Regions from separate parts of the Vibrio glycogenivorans genome, predicted to be linked through region 3. Evidence: predicted binding sites of a transcription regulator. Region 3 holds the regulator's gene; each other region holds the start of a gene.
The links. Region 3 encodes PurR, which represses purine synthesis genes. Its sites were predicted from a motif close to TNANGNAAACGTTTNCNTNA; they were not measured.
Positions count from the first base shown of each region.

Region 1 (5,897 bases), on a different contig from region 3:
CGACGCCTATTGATATATTGGCGACTCGGACCCATATAAATATACAAGAAGCAATGAATCAAATTCTTGAGCTTGAATTACTCGGTGCGGTTAGGGCTGTTCCGGGTGGCTACGTTCGTTTAGGGGGAGGCAAACTATGATGATGGACATTTTGATGTACCTGTTCGAAACCTATGTCCATAGTGATGCAGAGTTACAAGTCGACCAGGACGAACTGGAAGATGAGCTACTCAGAGCGGGTTTCCAGGAAAAAGACATCTACAAGGCGCTGCATTGGCTTGAAGAGCTAGCAGCCCTGCAGCAGAGTGATGACCATGCGGCGATTGCTGCTGGCGGTATGACCTCAACTCGCATCTACACCAGCAAGGAAACGGATCGACTCAATGTTGAGTGCCGTGGCTTTTTGATGTTCCTTGAGCAGGTGGGCGTTTTGAAAGCCGACATTCGCGAGATGGTGATCGACCGCATCATGGGGCTTGAAACCAATGAATTTGAGCTCGAAGATCTGAAGTGGATTGTATTGATGGTGCTGTTTAATGTGCCAGGCAATGAGAATGCATACACCCTAATGGAAGAGCTGTTGTACTCAAAAGAACAAGGTGTTCTGCACTAAGTCGCGTTATGAGTAGTAAGATCGACAATCAACTGTTTTCCGCCCACGAGCATGCGCTTGACCAACAAGTCTGCCCGGTTTGCCAAGAGCAAGGGCGCACAGGTGAGCTTGAGATGCGTCATGGTAAGCACGGCGCCTTTCTTGGCTGTAATCAATACCCAAGTTGTGAATACATTCGCCCGCTGCAACAAAATGATGGCCATATCATCAAGCACCTTGGCGTGGCGTGTCCTGAGTGTCAGCATGAGCTTGTCTTGCGCCAGGGACGTTATGGCATGTTTATCGGCTGCAGCCACTTCCCTGAATGTCATCATATTGAGTCGCTCAATGTGCAAGAAGAACAAGCACCGGCTAGCATTACCTGCCCTGAGTGTCTCAAAGGCCACTTGGTCGAACGTAAAACTCGCCACGGCAAAACCTTTTATGCCTGCGACTCCTATCCCAAATGCCGCTTTGCAGTGAACCTGCCACCTATTGCCGGACAATGTAGCGCTTGTGGCTTTAATCTATTGGTTGAGAAGAAACGAGCGTCGGGCAAGGTACTTCTGTGCGCCGATAAAAAGTGCCAACACCAACAAGAGCTTTAGAAAAAGGGGCGAGGTGCGGGGACGGGCAGAGCCCTACGGGGAGCGAGGGGTTTAGTGCTCGCGGTGCATAAGTCGCTCTACTACACTAGATATAACCTGTTTTGAATACTAAAAAGGAGCCACAAGGCTCCTTTTTTGCGTCTAAATATTGGATTAGAAGGCCCTACACTAGGAACGAAACACTCGCTGAAGACTGCTCGCTCCTCGGAACGAAGTGTAACCCGCTCCTCGCTCCTTTAAGATAGACGATTTTTTTCCGCAAACTCGTGAACTGCAGGGTAAGCTTGGCTATCCAGTTCATCCGCGAGAGTAATCAATTGCTGCGTCAGTGCGGCTTTACTGTCTGCGCAGACGTTGATGTGTCCCATCTTGCGTCCCGGGCGCTTGTCTTTGCCATACCAGTGGATGTGGCAGCCTTCGATTGCTAACAAGCTATCTGGCAGTGTGTCTTCACCCAAGATGTTGATCATTGAGGTTTGGCGGATCAGCTTGGTGCTGCCAAGCGGCATACCGCAAACCGCGCGCAAGTGGTTTTCAAACTGACACGTGATCGCACCTTGTTGCGTCCAGTGGCCAGAGTTGTGTACGCGCGGCGCAATCTCATTGACCAGCAGCTGACCGTTAACATCGAAGAATTCGAGCGCCAGTACGCCGACATAGTCGAGGCTGTTCGCTACGGCGGTGAACATCTCTTTTGCCTGTGATTGCAGAGCTTGGTCTTCAATCGCGGTAGAGAGTGAGAGTACACCGTTGGTATGAACGTTTTCAGCCAGCGGGTAGACCTCAACCTGACCGTCTTTGCCACGCGCACCAACCAGAGAAACCTCGCGGTTAAATGGAACAAACTCTTCCGCTACGATAGCTTGAGTTGCGGTCGCAGCAATACACTCTGCCATCTCGTTCCAGATCGCATCGACATCATCTCGCGACTTTAAGCGCCATTGGCCCTTGCCATCGTAACCACCGAGCGCGCTTTTTAGCACCATCGGGATACCCACAGTCTCAATCGCTTGCTCGAAGTCTTCGCGGCTGTTGATCACCGCGTACTTGGCATTCTTTACCCCAGCGTTGTCGAGTAGGGCTTTTTCGATGCGGCGATCGCCGCCCGCTTTAATCGCATCTGTGGTTGGGAGGAACTTGCCGCTGCGCTCACAGATATCCAGCACGTCGTGTGGAATATGCTCAAATTCGGCCGTGATCACGTCCGCTTGCTCAATCGCATTCTCCAAGCCGTGGCCAACTACGGCTTGAGTCAATGGGTGAACAATGTTCTCACTGCCCACATCGAATGCTGTGATTTGGATGTTTAGCGGTGCACCCGCTAGCGACATCATGCGTGCTAGCTGACCGGCACCTAAAACAAGCACCTGCATGGATTAGTCCTCAGCTGGGTTTGGGTTAGCAAGAACCGTTTCGGTTTGTTCATTGCGGAAAGCTTCGACCTTCGCCATGACTTCTTCATCGTGGGTACCGATGATTTGCGCGGCAAGAATACCAGCATTGGCAGCGCCTGCTTCACCAATTGCCAAAGTACCGACTGCGATACCTTTTGGCATTTGCACGATAGACAGCAGTGAGTCCATGCCTTTTAGTGCACGTGATTGTACCGGTACACCCAGAACTGGCACGCTAGTGAACGCGGCTGCCATACCCGGCAGGTGCGCAGCGCCGCCAGCACCGGCGATGATCACTTTGATACCACGCTCTTTAGCGCTGTTTGCGTAGTCAGCAAGTAGCTGAGGAGTACGGTGAGCTGAAACCACTTTTGTTTCGTAAGGCACGCCAAACTGATCCAGCATGTCTGCTGCTAGTTTCATTGTTGGCCAGTCAGATTTTGAACCCATAATGATGCCGACTTTCATCTCTTGCTCCTAAATAATCACAATTTGAGGTGGTAAAGTAGAATTTGAGCGCATTATACGAGTATTTGTGTTGCAAGCAAACGTTTGCGCGCGATGGCAAAAAAGAATAGTGTTTGCACTATTAGTTAAGTCATAGCAAAGTCTCAGTTCAATACCATTTTCAATTATGCCGGGAGTGACAGCGTGGACAATTTTGCAGCGGCGATTGATGCCCTAACTCAAGGAAAAGTGATAGCCTATCCGACCGAAGGTGTGTTTGGGGTAGGGTGCGATCCTGATAATCCACAGGCGATACAGAGCCTGCTTGCCATTAAGCAGCGCCCGGTTGAAAAAGGCCTGATCCTGATAGCGGCTAGCTACAAACAGATTAAGGACTATATTGATGAAACTCAGCTCAGTGAAGCACAGCTGGCGGCTATCCGCGCGACTTGGCCAGGCCCTGTGACATGGGTTGTTCCGGCGAGCGATAAAGTCTCGTCTTGGGTGTCCGGTCAGTTTGATTCAGTCGCGGTTCGCGTGACTGACCATCCGTTAGTCCAACAGCTGTGTCAGCAGTTTGGCAAGCCGATCACCTCAACCAGCGCCAACCTAACCGGCCAGCCTCCGTGTAAAACTCATCAAGAGGTGGTGGAGCAACTGGGTAATCAGCCGGTGACGATTGTTGAAGGTGAGACCGGTGGGCGAGCCAACCCAACGGAAATCCGTGATGCCAAAACAGGTCAGGTGTTTCGTCAGGGTTAATTAAAATAAAAGGAATACAGTGTCAGTGATCGACAAACATGCAGTAAAAAACTACCTCCTTGGGCTTCAAGATGAGATCTGCCAACAGCTTGAGCAGGTGGATGGCGGTGCTCGATTCGTTGAGGATGCGTGGTCACGAGAGCAAGACGACAAGCTAGGCGGTGGTGGCCGCAGTCGAGTGATGAAAGCCGGTGACGTTTTCGAGCAAGGTGGCGTCAACTTCTCTCATGTCACAGGCGCGAAAATGCCAGCCTCAGCAACGGCGCATCGTCCAGAGCTTGCCGGGAGACGTTTTGAAGCCATGGGCGTCTCTTTGGTTATGCATCCCAATAACCCCTTTGTGCCGACCTCGCACGCGAATGTGCGTTTCTTCATTGCCGAAAAAGACGGTGAAGCGCCAATCTGGTGGTTCGGTGGTGGTTTCGATTTGACGCCCTTCTATCCATTTGAGGCCGATTGTATCGAATGGCACCAAACCGCCAGCGATCTTTGTGCCCCTTTCGGTGAGGAGGTGTACTCAGAGCATAAGGCTTGGTGTGATAAGTACTTCTATCTACCCCATCGCAACGAGACCCGAGGGGTAGGCGGACTATTTTTTGACGACCTCAATCAGTGGGAGTTTGAGCGTTGTTTCGATTACATCAAAGCGGTGGGTGATGGCTATTGTCGCGCTTATCTGCCGATCGTCGAGCGACGTAAGAACACACCATTTACCCAGCAGCAGCGTGAGTTCCAACTCTATCGCCGTGGCCGCTATGTTGAGTTTAACCTAGTGTATGACCGCGGCACGCTATTTGGCCTGCAAAGCGGTGGGCGAACCGAGTCGATCTTGATGTCGATGCCACCGTTGGTACGCTGGGAGTACGGCTATCAGGCTGAGCGTGGTTCAGCCGAGAGACAATTGACCGATCAATTCCTCAAGCCACGAGATTGGCTAGAGCAAGAAAAATAAGGAAAGCAAACAATGAATTCGCCAGTGGACCGTTACTTGGTGTTCGGTAATCCGATCAAGCAGAGTAAGTCACCTTTTATTCATACCCTGTTCGCGAGACAGACCAATCAGGTGATGGAGTACTCCATGGCAGAGCCAGAGGTAGGGCAATTTACCCAGGCCGCTCGTGATTTCTTCGCCCAAGGCGGCAAAGGATGTAATGTCACCATGCCGTTTAAACTTGATGCGTTCGAGTTTGCTGACCGTCTGACGGAGCGCGCGCAACTTGCTGGAGCCGTTAATACGCTTAAAAAGCTGGATGATGGGCAGATCATCGGTGATACCACCGATGGTGCCGGGCTGGTTCAAGACTTGCTCAATGCACAGGTGGAGCTCACGGGGGCGCGAATTCTGATGATTGGTGCCGGTGGTGCTTGTCGCGGGGTGTTGCAGCCATTGTTGGAGCAAAAGCCCAAAGAGCTGCTGATCACCAATCGTACTTACAGTAAAGCGTGTGAGCTTGCCGAGCTGTTTGCGCCATTTGGACCGATTCGTGCGGTACAAGCGGATGAGTTAACCAGTGAATTTGATGTGGTAATCAACTCTACGGCATCCAGCATGACCGGGGACCTGCCTGGAGTGCCTGATTGCATCTTTTCATCGATTACCACGGCCTATGATATGACCTACAAACCTCAGCAAACCAGTTTTAATCGCTGGGCAAAAGAGTCAGGGGCAGCCAAGACCTTGGATGGGCTTGGGATGTTGGTTGGTCAGGCGGCGGAGAGCTTTATGGTTTGGCGTGGTTTGATGCCGGGTACCAAGCAAGTGTTGCGTGAGCTGCGAAAGAACTTTGAGGGGCAATAATGAACCAGTCGATCTTATTTCCAGATATGCAGACTTGGGACTCAGTGTCGCAGCGGGTTATCTTCCCTGCTCAGCAAGGTGGTGCGTTGATCGAGTGCGTTATTAGCCTAGTGCAACTCGAGAAAATGGTATCACGCTCGCTTGAAGGTGAAGCAGAGGTACTAAAAGCGTTTGCCGAGTTGCGTTTTGATCTTGAAGAGTGGGCTGAGCAGCAAATAGAAGACGAAGAGTTCAATAGCCAAGGTCAGATTGAGCTTAGCTAACCAAGTGCGGCTGAGTCTATCGTTAGGGTCTCC
Region 1 is NZ_JBPVIS010000023.1:35,102-40,998, forward strand. It holds gene dprA (DNA-processing protein DprA) at 1-140, shown strand, start outside; gene ACSTTG_RS23460 (DUF494 family protein) at 137-613, shown strand; gene ACSTTG_RS23465 (DNA topoisomerase family protein) at 622-1,200, shown strand; gene ACSTTG_RS23470 (5-(carboxyamino)imidazole ribonucleotide synthase) at 1,437-2,573, opposite strand; gene purE (5-(carboxyamino)imidazole ribonucleotide mutase) at 2,577-3,062, opposite strand; gene tsaC (L-threonylcarbamoyladenylate synthase type 1 TsaC) at 3,246-3,803, shown strand; gene hemF (oxygen-dependent coproporphyrinogen oxidase) at 3,823-4,755, shown strand; gene aroE (shikimate dehydrogenase) at 4,768-5,601, shown strand; gene ACSTTG_RS23495 (DUF1488 family protein) at 5,601-5,864, shown strand.
Region 1: the regulator PurR is predicted to act here: its motif matches at 3,135-3,154, upstream of purE (5-(carboxyamino)imidazole ribonucleotide mutase).

Region 2 (5,897 bases), on a different contig from region 3:
CTGTGGTGCTCGATGTCACGGCCAGTGCCACATTAGCGGGTCAGTACCTCGATATTGCCCAGCAAGGCATGCACCTGATCTCGGCGAATAAAGTCGCAGGCTCAGCCTCAAGCGAGTACTACCATCAAGTACAAGATGCGTTTGCCAAAATCAACCGACACTGGCTCTACAACGCCACTGTGGGCGCAGGGTTACCGATAAACCATACCGTGCGTGACCTGCGCGAGAGCGGTGATGAGATTGTCGCTCTATCAGGGATTTTCTCTGGCACCTTGTCTTGGCTCTTCCAGCAGTATGATGGCTCGATTCCATTTAGTGAGTTGGTCGACTTGGCTTGGCAGCAGGGCTTAACCGAGCCTGATCCGCGCTGCGATCTCGATGGCTCTGATGTGATGCGTAAACTGGTTATCTTGGCACGCGAATCAGGACTGCATATCGAGCCCGAGCGCGTTAAGGTAGAGTCTCTGGTGCCAGAGGCGCTCAGCAGCATGAGTTTGGATGATTTCTTTGATAATGGCACTATCCTTAGCGATGCCTTAGCAGAGCGCCTAGAGAAGGCTCAGCGCGAAGACAAGGTATTGAGATACGTTGCGCGTCTTGAGAAAAATGGCACCGCAACGGTCGGCGTAGAGGCGCTTAACCGCGAGCATGCTCTGGCTAACCTACTACCTTGCGACAACATCTTTGCGATTGAGAGTAAGTGGTATAAAGACAATCCACTGGTGATCCGCGGCCCAGGTGCAGGTCGAGAAGTCACGGCCGGCGCGCTGCAATCGGATATTAATCTGCTTGCCAGCCGACTGTGATCTAGCGTAAAACAAGCAAAGGGGCTGGCTTAGCAGCCCCTCATCGATATCCCCACTCCGTCAGTCATTGATTTCTTCTCATCTGACGCAGAAATTTCACACCAATCCCATTGACATTAATCCACTTTCATTACATTCTGTAGCCATATAGACGTCTATACGTCGATTAAAGGATTCAGATTTCGGTGCCGTTTCACCACAGGGAGAATGTTATGGGCTACACACACGCAAGCCATATCGATGCGCTTAACCAAAATATCGCTGAGTTATCAGATGAGAACATCAATGTTTCGTTTGAATTTTTTCCACCGAGCAGCGAGAAAATGGAGCAGACATTGTGGGATTCGGTTCATCGCCTAAAAACACTCAAGCCGAAGTTTGTCTCGGTGACCTACGGTGCCAACTCGGGTGAGCGCGACCGCACTCATTCCATCATCAAAGAGATCAAATCGGCAACTGGCCTGATTGCGGCACCGCACCTAACGTGTATCGATGCCTCACGTGAAGAGCTGATCCAAATTGCGGATGACTACTGGCACAACGGTATTGAGAGCATCGTCGCGCTACGTGGAGATATTCCACCGGGGGGTGGTAAGCCGGATATGTATGCTTCCGATCTGGTTGAACTGCTCAAATCTCGCCACGACTTTGATATCTCTGTCGCCGCTTTCCCTGAAGTTCACCCAGAAGCAAAGAGTGCTCAAGCAGACCTACTTAACCTAAAACGCAAAGTGGATGCCGGAGCGAATCGCGCTATCACCCAGTTCTTCTTTGATGTTGAGAGCTACCTGCGCTTTCGTGACCGCTGCGTAGCAGCAGGGATTGATGTCGAGATCGTACCGGGCATCTTGCCGGTGTCGAACTTTAAGCAGGCCTCACGCTTTGCTGCGCAAAACAGCGTTAAGGTACCAAACTGGATGGCGAAACAGTTCGAGGGGCTGGATGATGACATCACGACCCGTCAGCTAGTCGGTGCTAGCCAAGCCATCGATATGGTGCGTATCTTAAGCCGTGAGGGCGTGAAAGATTTCCACTTCTACACCCTCAATCGTGCAGAAATGACCTACGCCCTATGTCACACCCTAGGCGTGCGTCCAAAGGTGGTTTAATCACAAAGCAGTAGATAGCAAAAGAGCTGACCTTGGTCAGCTCTTTCTAATTCTGGCGTCGATTACTCAACTTCGTCCATTTTACCTAGCAGACCGCGAATGCGCTCTTGCCAAGCTTGATGCTCTTGTTGCATCTGCTGAACCTTTACTTCCAAGGCTTCACGGCCTGAACGGAGATCTGTCGCTTCAGTTTCTAGTTGTGATTTTTCTTGTTTCAGCTCTTCTACTTCCATCTGCAGAAGAGTGATAGTGTCAACTGCGGTTTGGATCTTTGCTTCCAACTGCTCTAATACTTCAAAAGACATCATCGCCTACCTTTATTATCCGTTTGAATGAAGGTTTTCTTCACTGTATGCCCCATTCTACCTAGCCATTTGTGCAGAAACACCTGCTATCTTAAGAAATTGTGCCATCTGCCTGAGATTTAACCACCTCTGACTTTCTCCTGTCAATAAGCGCTGATTTGATCTGCGTTAAGCAAAAAAGCAAACGTTTACGCCCGACTATGCTAGAATCTGCGCGTCCAATTTCTTTCCCCTAAAATATTGTTTGGAGTCATCATGAAACGCGATTTAGCAATGGCCTTTTCACGTGTTACGGAAGGTGCTGCCCTAGCAGGTTACAAATGGCTAGGACGTGGCGATAAAAACGCTGCGGACGGCGCTGCGGTTGAAGTCATGCGCGCCCTTCTAAATAAAACCGAGATCAGCGGCGAGATCGTGATCGGCGAAGGTGAGATTGATGATGCTCCAATGCTGTACATTGGTGAAAATGTCGGTATCGGTGGTGATGCTGTCGATATCGCGGTTGACCCTATTGAGGGGACTCGCATGACGGCAATGGGTCAGTCCAATGCACTGGCTGTACTCGCAGCGGGCGAGAAAGGCAGCTTCCTAAAAGCACCAGACATGTATATGGAAAAGCTGGTTGTTGGCCCTGGCGCTAAAGGTTGCATCGACCTCAATAAGCCACTGAAAGAGAACCTAGAGAATGTTGCTCAAGCGCTCGGTAAATCAGTTGATACCCTCGTTGTCGTTACCCTAGCTAAGCCTCGTCACGATGCTGTCATTGCAGAGATGCAAGCAATGGGTGTACGCGTATTCGCTGTGCCAGATGGTGACGTTGCAGCTTCTATCCTGACTTGTATGCCAGACAGTGAAGTTGACCTAATGTACTGTATCGGTGGCGCGCCTGAAGGCGTGGTTTCTGCAGCCGTTATCCGTGCCCTAGACGGTGACATGCACGGTCGCCTACTGCCGCGTCACGATGTAAAAGGTGACAGCGAAGAAAACCGCATCTACGGCGCAGCTGAGCTACGTCGCTGTGAAGAGATGGGTGTTGAGGCGCACAAAGTGCTGCGTATGGAAGATATGGCGCGCAGTGATAACGTTGTATTTGCCGCAACCGGTATCACCAAGGGTGACCTGCTTGAGGGCATCACTCGCCAGGGTAATATCGCCACAACAGAGACCCTACTGATCCGTGGTCGCTGTCGCACTATTCGTCGCATCAAGTCGACGCACTACTTAGAGCGTAAAGACCCTGAGGTTCGCGATATCATCTTATAATTCATAAGATTCTAAAAAAGCGAGGTACATGTACCTCGCTTTTTTGTGTCCATTTCAGGTGTTACCTGCGGCGACATTTTACGGATTGTTGCTGAGATCAAAAAAGGGTCCTCACTGAGGACCCTTTTTAGTTTAATCGGCTGGCTTACATCATGCCTGGCATGCCGCCCATGCCACCCATGCCGCCCATATCAGGCATTGCTGGAGCATCTTTCTGTGGCAGGTCTGTTACCATTGCTTCTGTGGTGATCATTAGACCAGCAACCGAAGCGGCAAACTGTAGTGCGCTACGAGTTACTTTTGTTGGGTCAAGGATACCCATCTCTAGCATATCGCCGTACTCACCAGTTGCTGCGTTGTAGCCGTAGCTACCTTCACCTTGCTTAACTTGGTTAGCAACCACAGACTCTTCGTCACCAGCGTTTTTGGTGATTTGACGAATCGGCGCTTCCATTGCACGTAGTGCTACGCGGATACCCACGTTTTGCTCTTCGTTGTCGCCTTCAAGCTCAGTGATTTTTGATGCTGCGCGGATAAGTGCAACACCACCGCCAGCAACCACGCCTTCTTCAACCGCTGCACGTGTTGCGTGTAGCGCGTCTTCTACGCGGTCTTTCTTCTCTTTCATCTCAACTTCAGTCGCAGCGCCAACCTTGATCACGGCAACACCGCCAGCAAGCTTAGCAACACGCTCTTGTAGCTTCTCTTTGTCGTAATCAGAGGTCGCTTCTTCGATTTGTTGACGGATCTGCGCCACGCGACCTTGGATCATCGCTTCTTGGCCAACACCATCGATAATCGTTGTGTTCTCTTTAGTGATAGACACGCGCTTAGCTTGACCTAGGTCTTCTAGAACAACCTTCTCAAGCTCAAGACCCACCTCCTCAGAGATAACCGTACCACCGGTTAGGATCGCGATGTCTTGTAGCATCGCTTTGCGACGGTCACCAAAGCCTGGTGCTTTCACTGCAGCGACTTTCACGATACCGCGCATGTTGTTCACAACCAAGGTTGCTAGTGCTTCACCTTCTACATCTTCCGCGATGATAAGTAGCGGACGAGACGCCTTAGCTACCGCTTCTAGTGTTGGTAGTAGCTCACGAATGTTTGAAACTTTCTTGTCGATAAGAAGAATGAATGGGTTTTCTAGGTCAACAGAGCCTGCTTCTTGGTTGTTGATGAAGTAAGGTGATAGGTAACCACGGTCAAACTGCATACCCTCAACTACATCTAGCTCATCTTGTAGAGCCTGACCTTCTTCTACCGTGATAACGCCATCACGACCGACTTTTTCCATCGCTTCAGCGATGATGTTACCAACGCTGGTGTCAGAGTTTGCAGAGATAGTACCTACCTGAGCAATCGCTTTAGTGTCTGCACATGGAACAGAAAGCGCTTTTAGCTCTTCAACCGCAGCGATAACTGCTTTGTCGATACCACGCTTAAGATCCATTGGGTTCATGCCCGCAGCCACAGCTTTAAGGCCTTCGTTAACAATAGATTGCGCCAGTACAGTCGCCGTCGTCGTACCGTCACCAGCAGCATCATTGGCTTGCGAAGCAACTTCTTTTACCATCTGTGCGCCCATGTTCTGGAACTTGTCTTCCAGCTCAATCTCACGCGCAACTGATACACCGTCTTTAGTGATGGTCGGTGCACCAAAAGATTTATCTAGAACTACGTTACGGCCCTTTGGACCCAGTGTTACTTTTACCGCGTCAGCCAGAACGTTTACACCTTCAAGCATTTTTACGCGAGCGTCATTACCAAATTTAACGTCTTTAGCAGCCATCTTTAGTTTCCTTTCTTAATTCTGTTTTTTGAGTCGTTTTTGAATCAGAGCAAAAAATTACTCAACGATTGCCATGATGTCGTTTTCAGACATGATAAGAACTTCTTTACCATCGATCTTTTCTGTCTTAGTGCCGTAGCCCTCAGCAAAGATCACTGTGTCACCAACTTTCACGTCCAACGGCTGAACTGAGCCGTTCTCAAGGATACGGCCTTTACCTACTGCAAGTACCACACCGCGTGTTGATTTTTCTGCAGCAGAACCAGTTAAAACGATGCCGCCAGCCGACTTTGATTCAACTTCTTTGCGTTCAACGATAACTCGGTCGTGTAATGGACGAATGTTCATTGGTCGTCTCTCCTGATAATTTCCATGTTTAGTTAGGTGATTGTCCCACAATGCCTTTTCGCAATGCATTTCTCGCAGCGCATTTATTACAACGCATTGCAGAACCTTGTTATGACTTTATATGAGGTGTGTTTCGAGCAAACCCAAGGGGTAGAAATAAAAAAAATGCGATTAGCGGCCCAAAAATGGACGCTTCATCGAGTTGAGGTTAGCCAAAGCTTCTTAGTTGTGAGAAAGAGCACAGATTGTGCTCGGCGTGAAAACTGGTTGCATA
Region 2 is NZ_JBPVIS010000024.1:34,677-40,573, forward strand. It holds gene ACSTTG_RS23650 (bifunctional aspartate kinase/homoserine dehydrogenase II) at 1-806, shown strand, start outside; gene metF (methylenetetrahydrofolate reductase) at 1,019-1,915, shown strand; gene zapB (cell division protein ZapB) at 1,978-2,220, opposite strand; gene glpX (class II fructose-bisphosphatase) at 2,476-3,483, shown strand; gene groL (chaperonin GroEL) at 3,629-5,275, opposite strand; gene ACSTTG_RS23675 (co-chaperone GroES) at 5,333-5,623, opposite strand.
Region 2: the regulator PurR is predicted to act here: its motif matches at 2,397-2,416, upstream of glpX (class II fructose-bisphosphatase).

Region 3 (5,897 bases):
GGTAGCGTTTGTTCAAACCCAGCTTGTGACGGGTATTGTCGGCTTCCTACTAATTGTCGGTACTGGCCTTGTAATCCGTAGTTACCTTTCACGGCTTAACTTGCTGCTGGTTGCTCGGATCTCGGCAGTGATCATCACGGTAATCATGATTATCTCAGTGTTTACCGTTGTCGCCTTCCGTATCGGCCTAACTGAGGGCTTATCAATCACCTTCTTCCCAATGATCATCCTGTCATGGACGATTGAGCGTATGTCAATCCTGTGGGAAGAGGAAGGCGCTAAAGAGGTTATGCTCCAAGGTGGTGGCTCACTATTGACCGCTGTGCTTGTGTACTTGGCGATGACCAACAGCTATGTCCAGCACCTAACGTTTAACTTTATCGGTCTGCAGTTTGTTGTACTTGGCGGAATCTTGCTCCTTGGTACTTACACTGGCTATCGTCTAACTGAGCTGCGTCGCTTCAAACCGCTAACGGAGGACTAAACGATGTTTTCACGTTTAACCTCACCCGGTAAACTGCGCGCCAAAGGGATCATGGGCATGAACCAACGTAACCACAGTTACATTGGCCGCTATAACGATCGCTCTAAATACCCTTTGGTGGATGATAAGCTTAAGACCAAGATCATTGCTGAAGCTGCTGGGTGTACCGTGCCAAAACTGATTGGCACCATCTCTACCCAGGCGGATGTAAAGCGAATCCACAACATGGTCAAGGAGTGGCCGGGCTTTGTGATCAAACCTGCTCAAGGTAGTGGTGGTAAGGGCATCCTAGTGGTTATTTCTCACCAGGATGGCGTCTACACCAAGCCCTCTGGCTCTACCATCAATGAAGAGGATGTTGAGCGCCATATCAGTAACACGCTTGCTGGCCTGTTCTCGCTCGGTGGTAAAAACGACGTGGCCGTGGTGGAGAACTTGATTAAGTTCGATGACTGCTTTGATGGCTACAGCGTTGAGGGTGTGCCTGATGTACGGATCATCGTGTTCAAAGGTTACCCTGTCATGGCCATGATGCGCTGTTCAACCACCGCTTCAGATGGCAAAGCAAACTTGCACCAAGGCGCCGTCGGGATAGGCATTGATATCGCCACAGGGCGCGCTGTCCGCGCAGTACAGTTTGACCAACCGGTTGAGCACCACCCAGACACTGGTCAAGAGCTCAGTCAACTGCAAGTCCCACACTGGGAGCGTCTGCTTGAACTTGCTGCGAGTGCCTGGGAGATGACTGGGCTTGGTTATATGGGCACTGATATGGTTCTGGATAAAGAAGAAGGACCAATGGTACTGGAGCTCAATGCTCGCCCGGGATTAGCAATACAGATTGCCAACGGCAGTGGATTGTTGCCGCGATTGCAGCATATTGAGAATCTTGAGCTCCCCGCGGAATACCCGAAACCCAAAGAGCGGGTCGCCTACGCTGCTAAGCAGTTTGGTGTCTTCAACAAGTAAGTCAGTAAACAGCAAAAATGCCGCCCTCTCATCGGGCGGCATTTTTATTTATACTAACAATCGATTACGTCAGGCCTCTTAGAAATGCTGGTCTATTACTCTCATTATTGCTCCATGCCACTATTTAGAAATTAGTTATACTTATCAACATAGTGAACGAGATGTGGGGTTGATCGTGATTGAAGAAGTGAAAGCGTTTAATGATAAGCGAGCGGAGATCTACTGGTGGCTCTCAAGCCTGTTCAGTCGAGAGTTGGACGACAAAGATCTTGCCCAGTATCAAAGCCCAGAAATTCGCGCATTTCTAAGTGGCTTGGGAGAGAACCTACAGTTAAAGCAACCCGTGGCGAACTTTATTGATACACTCAATCGCCTACAAGACCGAGAAGACGCTAAATTGGAACTCGCTGCAGATTTTTGTGACTTGTTCCTTAAATCTGATAAAGAAGGGGCGCTACCTTATGCCTCGGTATATCTAGATCCTGAACATATGCTCAATGGTCAGCCCGCTCTTGAGATGAAGCAAATCCTCGCTGAGCACAACATCCAAGTTTCCCACGGCCTAAACGAGCCCCCAGATCATCTCGGTGTTGAGCTCGATTTTCTTGGCAATCTTATCATTCGCTCGAACGAACTTGAGCAAGAGCGCCACCTCGAGCAGGCTTTTGCCGAGCAGGAGCAGTTTATCCGCCAGCATCTGCTCACTTGGGTACCCCAATTTCGTACTTTATGCAAAAAACGTGACGAGTTTGGGTTCTATGCCGCAGTGAGTGAGTTACTGGTCGCCTTTCTCGAGCTGGACTGCCTATATTTATTGGGTGAGGAAAGTTAGTCCAGCTGGCGATTAAGTTTGCACCGTAAACGATAGCAGTCTAAAATGTTCGGATATTTTTAGCCGCTTTCGTGAAAGCGGTTTTTTTATTTACCCCTTAGCGAATACCGCATTTCCCTCACCATGATACGTTCGAACGCTTGAGATCTGTGCGGTAACCATAAGTACAATTAAGGAACACACCAATGGCCACTATTAAAGATGTCGCACGTCTTGCAGGTGTCTCTACCACAACGGTATCGCACGTTATCAATAAGACTCGATTCGTTGCTGAAGCTACCCAAGAAAAAGTAAACCAAGCAGTTAAGGAGCTTAACTATGCTCCTAGTGCGGTAGCGCGTAGTTTGAAGTGTAACTCAACCCGCACCATCGGCATGCTCGTCACTCAGTCCACTAACCTATTTTTCTCTGAGGTCATCGATGGTGTTGAGAGCTATTGTTACCGTCAGGGCTACACGCTAATTTTGTGCAACACGGGTGGCATCTACGAGAAACAGCGCGACTATATTCGCATGCTGGCTGAGAAACGTGTCGATGGTATCCTGGTGATGTGCTCTGATCTGACTGAAGAGCTCAACGAGATGCTCGACAGCCACCCTAACATTCCAAAAGTGATCATGGACTGGGGCCCTGAGACCTCACAAGCTGACAAAATCATCGATAACTCAGAAGAAGGCGGTTACCTCGCAACCAAATTCCTTATCGACAAGGGCCATCAAAAGATTGCTTGCCTTAGCGGCCACTTTGAAAAGGCGGCGTGTATGGAGCGTATTAGCGGCTTCCGTCGCGCGATGGATGAGGCGAACCTCAATGTGGTTGAGGATTGGATCCTTGAGGGCAATTTTGAGTGTGATACTGCCGTCCTTGCTGCGGACAAGATCGCTGCAATGGATGAAAAGCCGACCGCGGTATTCTGTTTTAATGACACCATGGCACTCGGCCTTATGAGTCGCTTGCAAGAAAACGGTATTCGTATTCCCGAAGATATGTCGGTGATCGGTTATGACAATATCGAGCTGGCCGAGTACTTCTCTCCGCCACTGACCACCGTACACCAACCAAAACGACGCGTGGGTAAGAATGCCTTCGAGATCCTCCTCGAGCGAATCAAAAACAAGGAACATGATAAGCGAGTTTTTGAGATGCACCCTGAAATCGTGGAACGTCTAACTGTTAAAGATATCAGTCATTTAGGTTAATTTGTGTACCAAAGTTAGATATTCCTGCATTTAGTGTGCAATTGACAGAAGTTGGCTAGTCTTTTTTGGAATCGGCGTCACATTATGGTTGTTGGATATGTGATACCTATCCAGCTTTTTATTATGATTTTGTCTATGCCACGCACAGGGCAAACCATCTGAAAGGGTGGGACGCAAAGCCTCCGGCCTTACCCTTCAATTACTTGAGTGAAAACTCTCGTAGTTGAAGAAAGGTAGCGGGGTTGCCGATGGTGAAAGGACACTGCATTTAGCTGTTATTAGTAGGTGTAGGGTCGGTTTCGCTAAATTCTCGGGCCTGAATTTAGGTGGCTGTTGTTTCATTACCGAGATTTACAAAACCATGGATAGACCAATTTTAAAAGACTCAATGCGCTTGTTTGAGCAGTTAGGCAGCGTAAAGTCACGTTCAATGTTTGGCGGATTTGGCGTTTTTGTCGATGACGCAATGTTTGCACTTATCGTGCGCAATCGTTTGCACATTCGCAAATGTAGTCAACTTGATGCAGAAATTACCGCCAAGGGCCTTGAACCTTATGTTTATGAGAAGAAAGGCTTTCCTGTTGTTACCAAGTATTTTCAACTCGCCGAAGATTGCCTAGAAAATCCCCAGCGTCTACTTGAGATGGCAACCGTGGCACTCGATGCCGCGAAAAAGGACAAAATTAAGCAAGAAACCGCCAAGCCGCAGCGTCTTAAAGATTTACCTAATCTGCGCCTTGCAACGGAAAGAATGCTGAAAAAAGCGGGGATCGGCAGTGTTTCTGAGCTCGAACAAGCAGGCTCTGTTAACGCTTATCGCGCGATTCAGGAAACCCACACCGTACCAGTTAACCTTGAACTGCTCTACTCTCTAGAGGGAGCACTTAGAGGCACGCACTGGTCAGTGATCCCACAGCAACAACGTGATGCCCTAGCTAACCAGCTTTGCTAAACCTTTAGAAAACTAGCTATTCATTACTTAGATTCAAGCCAGCGACTCGCTGGCTTTTTTGATCTGTGGGTATATCTAACTTCAAATTATGGATAACTTTCATTAGCTTGAATGCTAACAGAGCAGTTTCTACTTACCCACCAGCTCCCACTTCGCGACCGAACTCACAATAATTATTTATAGCAATTCAATTGTGAAAAAAAACAAATATACCTCGATGAATTAATGGTATTTTGTTAACCAAAGCATCACTAAGGTTAACCATTACTTACTTGTCGTAGGAACCAATTAATGAAGAAGTTACAAAAATCAATTGCCCTTGTTGGGATGGGAGCCGCGTGTGTCTCTGCTCAAGAGATTGACCTCTCGTTTCAAGATCACACATTGCCAATCGAAAAACGTGCTGAAATCCTTGTGTCACAGATGACATTGGAAGAAAAAGTCAGCCAACTGCTCAATGACGCACCGGCCATTCCTCGCCTTGAGGTTCCGTCTTACAACTGGTGGAATGAAGCCCTGCATGGCGTGGCGCGTAATGGTAAAGCCACGATCTTCCCTCAAGCTATTGGTCTTGCCGCTACCTTTGATGCCGAACTGGCCAAAGAGGTTGCCAGCGCTATTTCTACTGAGGCAAGAGCCAAGTTTTCTATCTCTCAATCCATGGGTAACCACAGCCAGTACGCGGGGCTGACTTTCTGGACACCAAACGTCAACATCTTCCGTGACCCACGCTGGGGACGAGGACAAGAAACTTACGGTGAAGACCCATTCTTGACCTCGCAAATTGGTGTCGCCTTTGTGCAGGGCTTACAAGGTGATGATCCTAACTACCTAAAATCAGCAGCGACGGCAAAACACTACGCGGTACACTCAGGCCCAGAGGCGTCAAGACACCACTTCAACGCGATTCCAACTGAGCAGGACCTGCATGAAACCTACCTGCCTGCTTTTGAGGCACTGGTTAAAGATGCTAACGTCGAAACGGTCATGGCTGCCTACAACGCTGTGTTTGACAAGCCTGCCAACGCCAGCCACTTCTTGCTGCAAGACATCCTAAGAGATCAATGGGGCTTTGACGGGCACGTTGTATCCGATTGTGGCGCGATCCACGGTATCTTTGAAAAGCTTAAATACCGAGAGACCGCAGCAGAAGCATCAGCAGTTGCTCTGGATGCCGGCGTTGAGCTTAACTGTGGCTACAGCTACCACCACCTAACCGAAGCGGTAGAGCAAGGTTTAGTATCTGAAGAGCTAATTACCCTGCGTACTGAGCAACTTTTCAAAACACGCTTTAAGCTCGGTATGTTTGACGCAGACCAAAGCGTTAACCCGTACAATCAAATCCCGCCTTCAGTCATTAACAGCGAAGAGCACCGTGAGCTAGCACGCAAGGTGGCACAAAAGTCGATTGTTCTGCTGAAAAACGACAACAACATCCTACCGCTGTCTAAGGACATCAAA
Region 3 is NZ_JBPVIS010000004.1:179,388-185,284, forward strand. It holds gene ACSTTG_RS11535 (inactive transglutaminase family protein) at 1-484, shown strand, start outside; gene ACSTTG_RS11540 (alpha-L-glutamate ligase-like protein) at 488-1,453, shown strand; gene torD (molecular chaperone TorD) at 1,632-2,285, shown strand; gene purR (HTH-type transcriptional repressor PurR) at 2,471-3,484, shown strand; cyclic di-GMP riboswitch class I at 3,623-3,734, shown strand; gene ACSTTG_RS11555 (TfoX/Sxy family DNA transformation protein) at 3,846-4,436, shown strand; gene ACSTTG_RS11560 (glycoside hydrolase family 3 C-terminal domain-containing protein) at 4,728-5,897, shown strand, end outside.

Region 4 (5,897 bases), on a different contig from region 3:
ATAACCCTGAGCGCTAGAATTAATATCGAAATAACCGACCAGCTCAAAACCTTCAACGTCATCAGTAGAGTCAACTTCTTGATAAGTGTACAGTGCAGCGAGTGTGAATTTCTCGGTGAGGTCATAGATCGCCACCAGTTCATACGCGTCAAAGTCATCACCCTCAACTTTGCCCGTTGAGTATGAACCTGCAAAATACAAATCCCCGAAGGTATAGCTAAGGCCCGCTAGGACTTGGTCTTCACTCTCATCTTTAGTTTCACCATCCGGCGTCACATCACCTGCCGAGTATGCTAGACCGAGGTCAAGGCCGAATGGAGTCATGTAAATACCAGCTACACTATATCGGTCTTGACCATCATCAGAGCTAGCCTGGAAACTGGCAGCCACACTAAACGTATCCAGTTCAAGTGCATAAGCAAACACCGCGTCTTGCTGATCACTAGAAGCGGTAATCGCCTGTTGAACTCCCGAAAACTCGGTGGTATCAGTCATATCACTGACAATAACCGCAGCGGTATCTTGACGACCAACCGAGAAAGCACCAACTTGCGTATCAAGACCGGCAAAAATGTAGCGGTTATCGATTTGCTCACTGTCCTCTGAGGTAAATTCTGCCTCCCAGAAAGCAAATGCGGTGACGTCTGATGTCACCTCGCTGCTGCCCTCAACATTGAGCCGAGCACGGCTCAAGTCTTCCATAGTGCCATCGTTCTTGACACCATCAGAACCAATAAAGTCGCCACGAAACTCGACACGACCGCCAACCGCAAGCTCTGTGCCATCATTATCGTAGATGGTTGTCGCAAACGAAGGTGAGGCGATAAGACCGAGCAATACCGCTTTTGCTACCACTGATTTATTCATGTTAATCCCTTTATGATTTTATTTAGTACACATAAGCAACTGCATGAACTTATATCACAACCGCTAACACGAATAATTCCTATTTACCCACCAGTTGATCTAGGTTAAAAAATGATCAATATTGCATTTTTATGACTTCACAAACGGTCTTTTTTTCGCTCTAATAAGGCGCATATAAATGATATAAATATCAATTTATACCCATAAAAACGCCAATAAACGCCACTATTTTGCATATAGCGTAAGAAACCACCAGATGAGCTCACAAATTTTATCGACCTTTCAATGCTAACTAGTGCAACTATATTAACCACTTTCAAGCGACCAAATTTGAATAAAAAAAGGGCTTGAATATATCAAGCCCTCGAACAAATTGATCAATCACCGTCGCACTTAGCGCTCCCAGTATGCCTCTTCCAGGCTATCTTCGCGCTCAGGAAGACCTTTCGATAAGCGTGGCGAGTGCTGGGCTAGCACCTCATAGCTGGCACGGTTTGAGTACTTACACACCTGAGAGAACGACGAGTAAGTCAAGAATGCGTGGGCATGCTTACTTGAGTTTGGCACGTTCTCGCGATGGTATTTGTTCGCCGCCATATCATGCAGCAATGCTGACAATGCCGCGTCGCCTGCACCATTGGTATTTTTGATCTTCTCTGGGCCACCCATATATGGAGCAATGTGTGAGTAAACCTTGATTGGGTTATCGCACAGATCCTTGGCCACCGGACGGCTGAACTCGTAACGGTTAAACTCTGCAATCGAACCTGGCAGCAGTGGCAGCGAGGTTTCACGCTTGCTTTCCTCTTCCGTGTGACCGGCCATAAACAGACCAACCGGACCTGCAGTGCACAGCACCAAATCAACCCACTCTAGGGTCTTGTCAGAGGCCGCTAGCGGATCGGCTTCACCCGTTAGCGCCTCAGCCTCATCTTCGTTCATCGCAACAACCGTCACGTGATCACGCAAGAATGCTTGCCAGTACTCTGGGTCATCTTGGATAACAAACTTGGTACCAAGTGTTAGCACTACTGGCACATCGTACTTTTTCGCGTACTCAATCGCCTTCATCGTCGCCGCTGGCATTGGGTCACCAGATTTACAGCGTACCAGGTACGCGGTAAGCACGAGTGCTGAAGCCGAGGCAAAGATCTCTTCTGGAATGCTCTCTGGGCGAAGTTGGTTCATCTGACCTTCACTGATTGCAAACGTGCGCTCACCTTCTTCGGTGATCAAGGTGAAACAGCGGCCAATCGCACCGTCGACACCCTGCAGGTGGTTAAGATCGACTCGGCTCGAGGTGTTACACAGGTAGCGGTAACCATAGCTGCCAATCTTGATGTCTTGGCTCATCACGCCGAGCAGCGTCGAGCGATCATCGGCAAGTACTGAGTAGTTGTGCAGGGTATTACCAATTGTACCGCCCGCGTATTCATTGGTGATCAGCCCCGATTGCTTCAACTCGTTATACAGCGCCTCGGCGGTTTGATCATCAACCACCAAAGAGTGTCCCTTACTCAGGCCGTATTTTTCAATTAGGTCCGTGGTGACCTTAGCTTCAATATCCACCAAGGTTTGGTCAATACCGATAATGTGGGTACCCGCCATGGTCTTATCTTCTTGAGATTGACTGACTAGTGGGTCACGGGCGTGAACTGGAAAATAGTGCTTTGATTTGCGCTGGCCTGGAAATTTCATTTCGGGTCTGCTCTGGATGAAGAAAAACGGCAGTTTACTCCTCTGTGTGACGTACATCAATTAATCAAATTAACGCAAACGTTTGCTTTATTATTTTACTCAGTTACAATCCGCGTGCCTGAGTAAAAAGGCCCTGTTAAGGAGTGGTAGGGACAAGGCGAAACACAGGAGAATTGTGATTTCGATCTCGGAACTGTCACCCTGAAATAGTTTCTGTTAGAATCACCGTCCAGTTAAATCTAGTGGTGTTAAGTAATGTCAGAAAACCGTTCTGCTAACAGCGATAAAAAAGTAATTGTCGGTATGTCCGGCGGTGTAGATTCGTCTGTTTCTGCCTACCTTTTGAAGCAACAAGGTTACCAGGTAGAAGGCCTGTTCATGAAGAACTGGGAAGAAGACGACAATGAAGAATACTGTACAGCTGCAGAAGACCTTGCCGATGCTCAGGCGGTCTGTGACAAGCTGGGTATTCACCTACACACCATCAACTTTGCTGCCGAGTACTGGGACAACGTGTTTGAGTACTTCCTCGCTGAATACAAAGCAGGTCGTACCCCGAACCCAGATATTCTGTGTAACAAAGAGATCAAATTCAAAGCCTTCTTGGACTTTGCAGACGACGTGCTCGATGCTGACTACATCGCAATGGGTCACTACGTGCGTCGCTCATTCCCTGAGAATGGCGAAAAGCCGCAAATGCTGCGCGGCTTAGACGGCAATAAAGATCAAAGTTACTTCCTTTATACTCTGAGCAGCGACCAAGTGGCACGCAGCCTCTTCCCGGTCGGTGATCTAGAAAAACCAGAAGTACGCCGTATTGCTGAAGAGCAAGACTTGATCACAGCTAAGAAGAAAGACTCAACCGGCATCTGTTTTATCGGTGAGCGCAAATTTACAGACTTCTTGTCTCGCTATTTGCCAGCGCAACCGGGTAAAATTGAAACGCCTGAGGGTAAAGAAATTGGTGAGCACCAAGGTCTGATGTACCACACGCTAGGTCAACGTAAAGGCCTGCACATCGGTGGACAGAAAGGCGGCGGTGGTAACGAAGAGCCGTGGTATGTAGCAGACAAAGATCTTGAGCGTAACGTACTGATTGCAGTGCAAGGCGCCGATCACCCGCTGCTTAAATCGAACGGCCTGGTTGCATCTCAGTTGCACTGGGTTGACCGCAGCGCCATCACAGAACCGTTCAAGTGCTCAGTGAAAACGCGTTATCGTCAAACCGACATCCCTTGTACTGTCGTTCCTGTGGATGAGAACACCATCAAGGTGCTATTTGATGACCCACAAGTTGCTGTGACCCCTGGTCAATCAGCGGTGTTCTACCAGGGCGAGGTTTGTCTTGGTGGCGGTATCATCGAAGAGCGCATCTAAACCCTTGGCTATCGCCAGCTAGGCTGGCGATAGAGGTTAGAGATTTTTGATTGTTAGCTAGTTAGTTTTTAAGGAGAAGTAAAACGTGGCACATGATCTATACGACCGCACGATTGCCTTTGCCGGCATCTGCCAAGCAGTATCCCTCGTCCAAGAAGTGGCCAAGAATGGGACCTGCGACTCCGCCGCGTTTGAAACTTCCCTAAAAGCGATCCTCAATGTAAACCCAAGCAGCACGCTTGGCGTTTATGGCCGCGAGTCAGACCTGCGTCTGGGTCTGGAGTGTCTGGTCAAGGGGATCGATAACTCGCCAGCGGGTAGCGAAATCACCCGATATATCATCAGTTTGATGGCGCTTGAGCGTAAACTGCATGCCCGTCGTGACTCTATGGCACAACTGGGCGACCGCTTAAGCATGCTTGAACGCCAACTCGATCATTATGACCTCTTTGATGAGCAGATGATCAGCAACCTCGCCAGCGTCTATCTGGATGTGATCAGCCCAATTGGTCCTCGCATTCAAGTGACCGGCACCCCAGCGGTCTTGCAACAGACCGGCACGCAGCAGCGTGTGCGTGCCCTGCTCCTTTCAGGAATTCGCAGCGCGGTACTGTGGCGTCAAGTGGGCGGAAAACGCCGCCACCTAATTTTCAGTCGTAAGAAAATGGTTGAGCAAGCGCAAATCTTGCTCGCCCGTATGTGATCGACTAAACCTATCTTAACCTCAACACTCAGGAGAACAACATGGAACTGTCAGCACTGACTGCTGTTTCACCGGTAGATGGCCGTTACGGCAGTAAAACGATTGCGTTGCGTAGCATTTTTAGTGAGTTTGGCCTTCTAAAGTACCGCACTATCGTTGAAATCCGTTGGCTACAGAAGCTTGCGGCAACTGCAGAGATCGCAGAAGTACCTGCATTTAGCGCTGAAGCAAACCAATTCCTAGACGACGTGGCAGCGAACTTCAGCGAAGAAGACGCGGCGCGCATCAAAGAGATCGAGCGCACAACGAACCACGACGTGAAAGCGGTTGAGTACTTCCTGAAAGAGAAAGTTGCGGGCGTTCCTGAACTGCACGCAGTAAACGAATTTATTCACTTTGCTTGTACCTCTGAAGACATCAATAACACCTCACACGCGCTAATGCTTAAAGAAGCGCGCGAGACGGTAATTCTTCCAGAGATCAAGAACATCATCGATGCTATCAAAGCATTGGCGGTTGAGTACCGTGATATCCCGCTACTATCACGTACCCACGGTCAGCCAGCATCTCCATCAACGATGGGTAAAGAGATGGCGAACGTTGCATACCGTATGGAACGTCAATACAAGCAGATTGAAGCGGTTGAAATTCTTGGTAAGATCAACGGCGCAGTCGGTAACTACAACGCACACCTATCGGCTTACCCTGAGCTAGACTGGCATAAGTTCTCGCAAGAGTTCATCACTGAATCTCTAGGCGTAACTTGGAACCCGTTCACCACTCAAATCGAACCACACGATTACATCGCTGAGCTGTTCGACGCGATTGCACGCTTCAACACTATCCTGATCGACTTCGATCGTGACGTGTGGGGCTACATCGCACTGGGTCACTTCAAGCAGAAGACTATTGCTGGCGAGATCGGCTCTTCAACCATGCCGCACAAAGTTAACCCAATCGACTTTGAAAACTCAGAGGGTAACCTAGGTCTGGCAAACGCCGTATTTGGTCACCTAGCACAGAAGCTGCCTATCTCTCGCTGGCAGCGTGACCTAACCGACTCTACGGTTCTACGTAACCTAGGTGTGGGTGTGGGCTACGCGATCATCGCTTACACTTCAACGCTGAAAGGTATCAGCAAGCTCGAAGTGAACCGCGAAGCGCTACTGGCTGAGCTAGACCAAAACTGGGAAGTACTGGCTGAGCCTGTACAAACTGTGATGCGTCGCTACGGCATCGAGAAGCCATACGA
Region 4 is NZ_JBPVIS010000001.1:289,153-295,049, forward strand. It holds gene ACSTTG_RS01260 (porin) at 1-867, opposite strand, end outside; gene ACSTTG_RS01265 (inosine/guanosine kinase) at 1,261-2,565, opposite strand; gene mnmA (tRNA 2-thiouridine(34) synthase MnmA) at 2,821-3,942, shown strand; gene hflD (high frequency lysogenization protein HflD) at 4,028-4,645, shown strand; gene purB (adenylosuccinate lyase) at 4,687-5,897, shown strand, end outside.
Region 4: the regulator PurR is predicted to act here: its motif matches at 2,636-2,655, upstream of ACSTTG_RS01265 (inosine/guanosine kinase).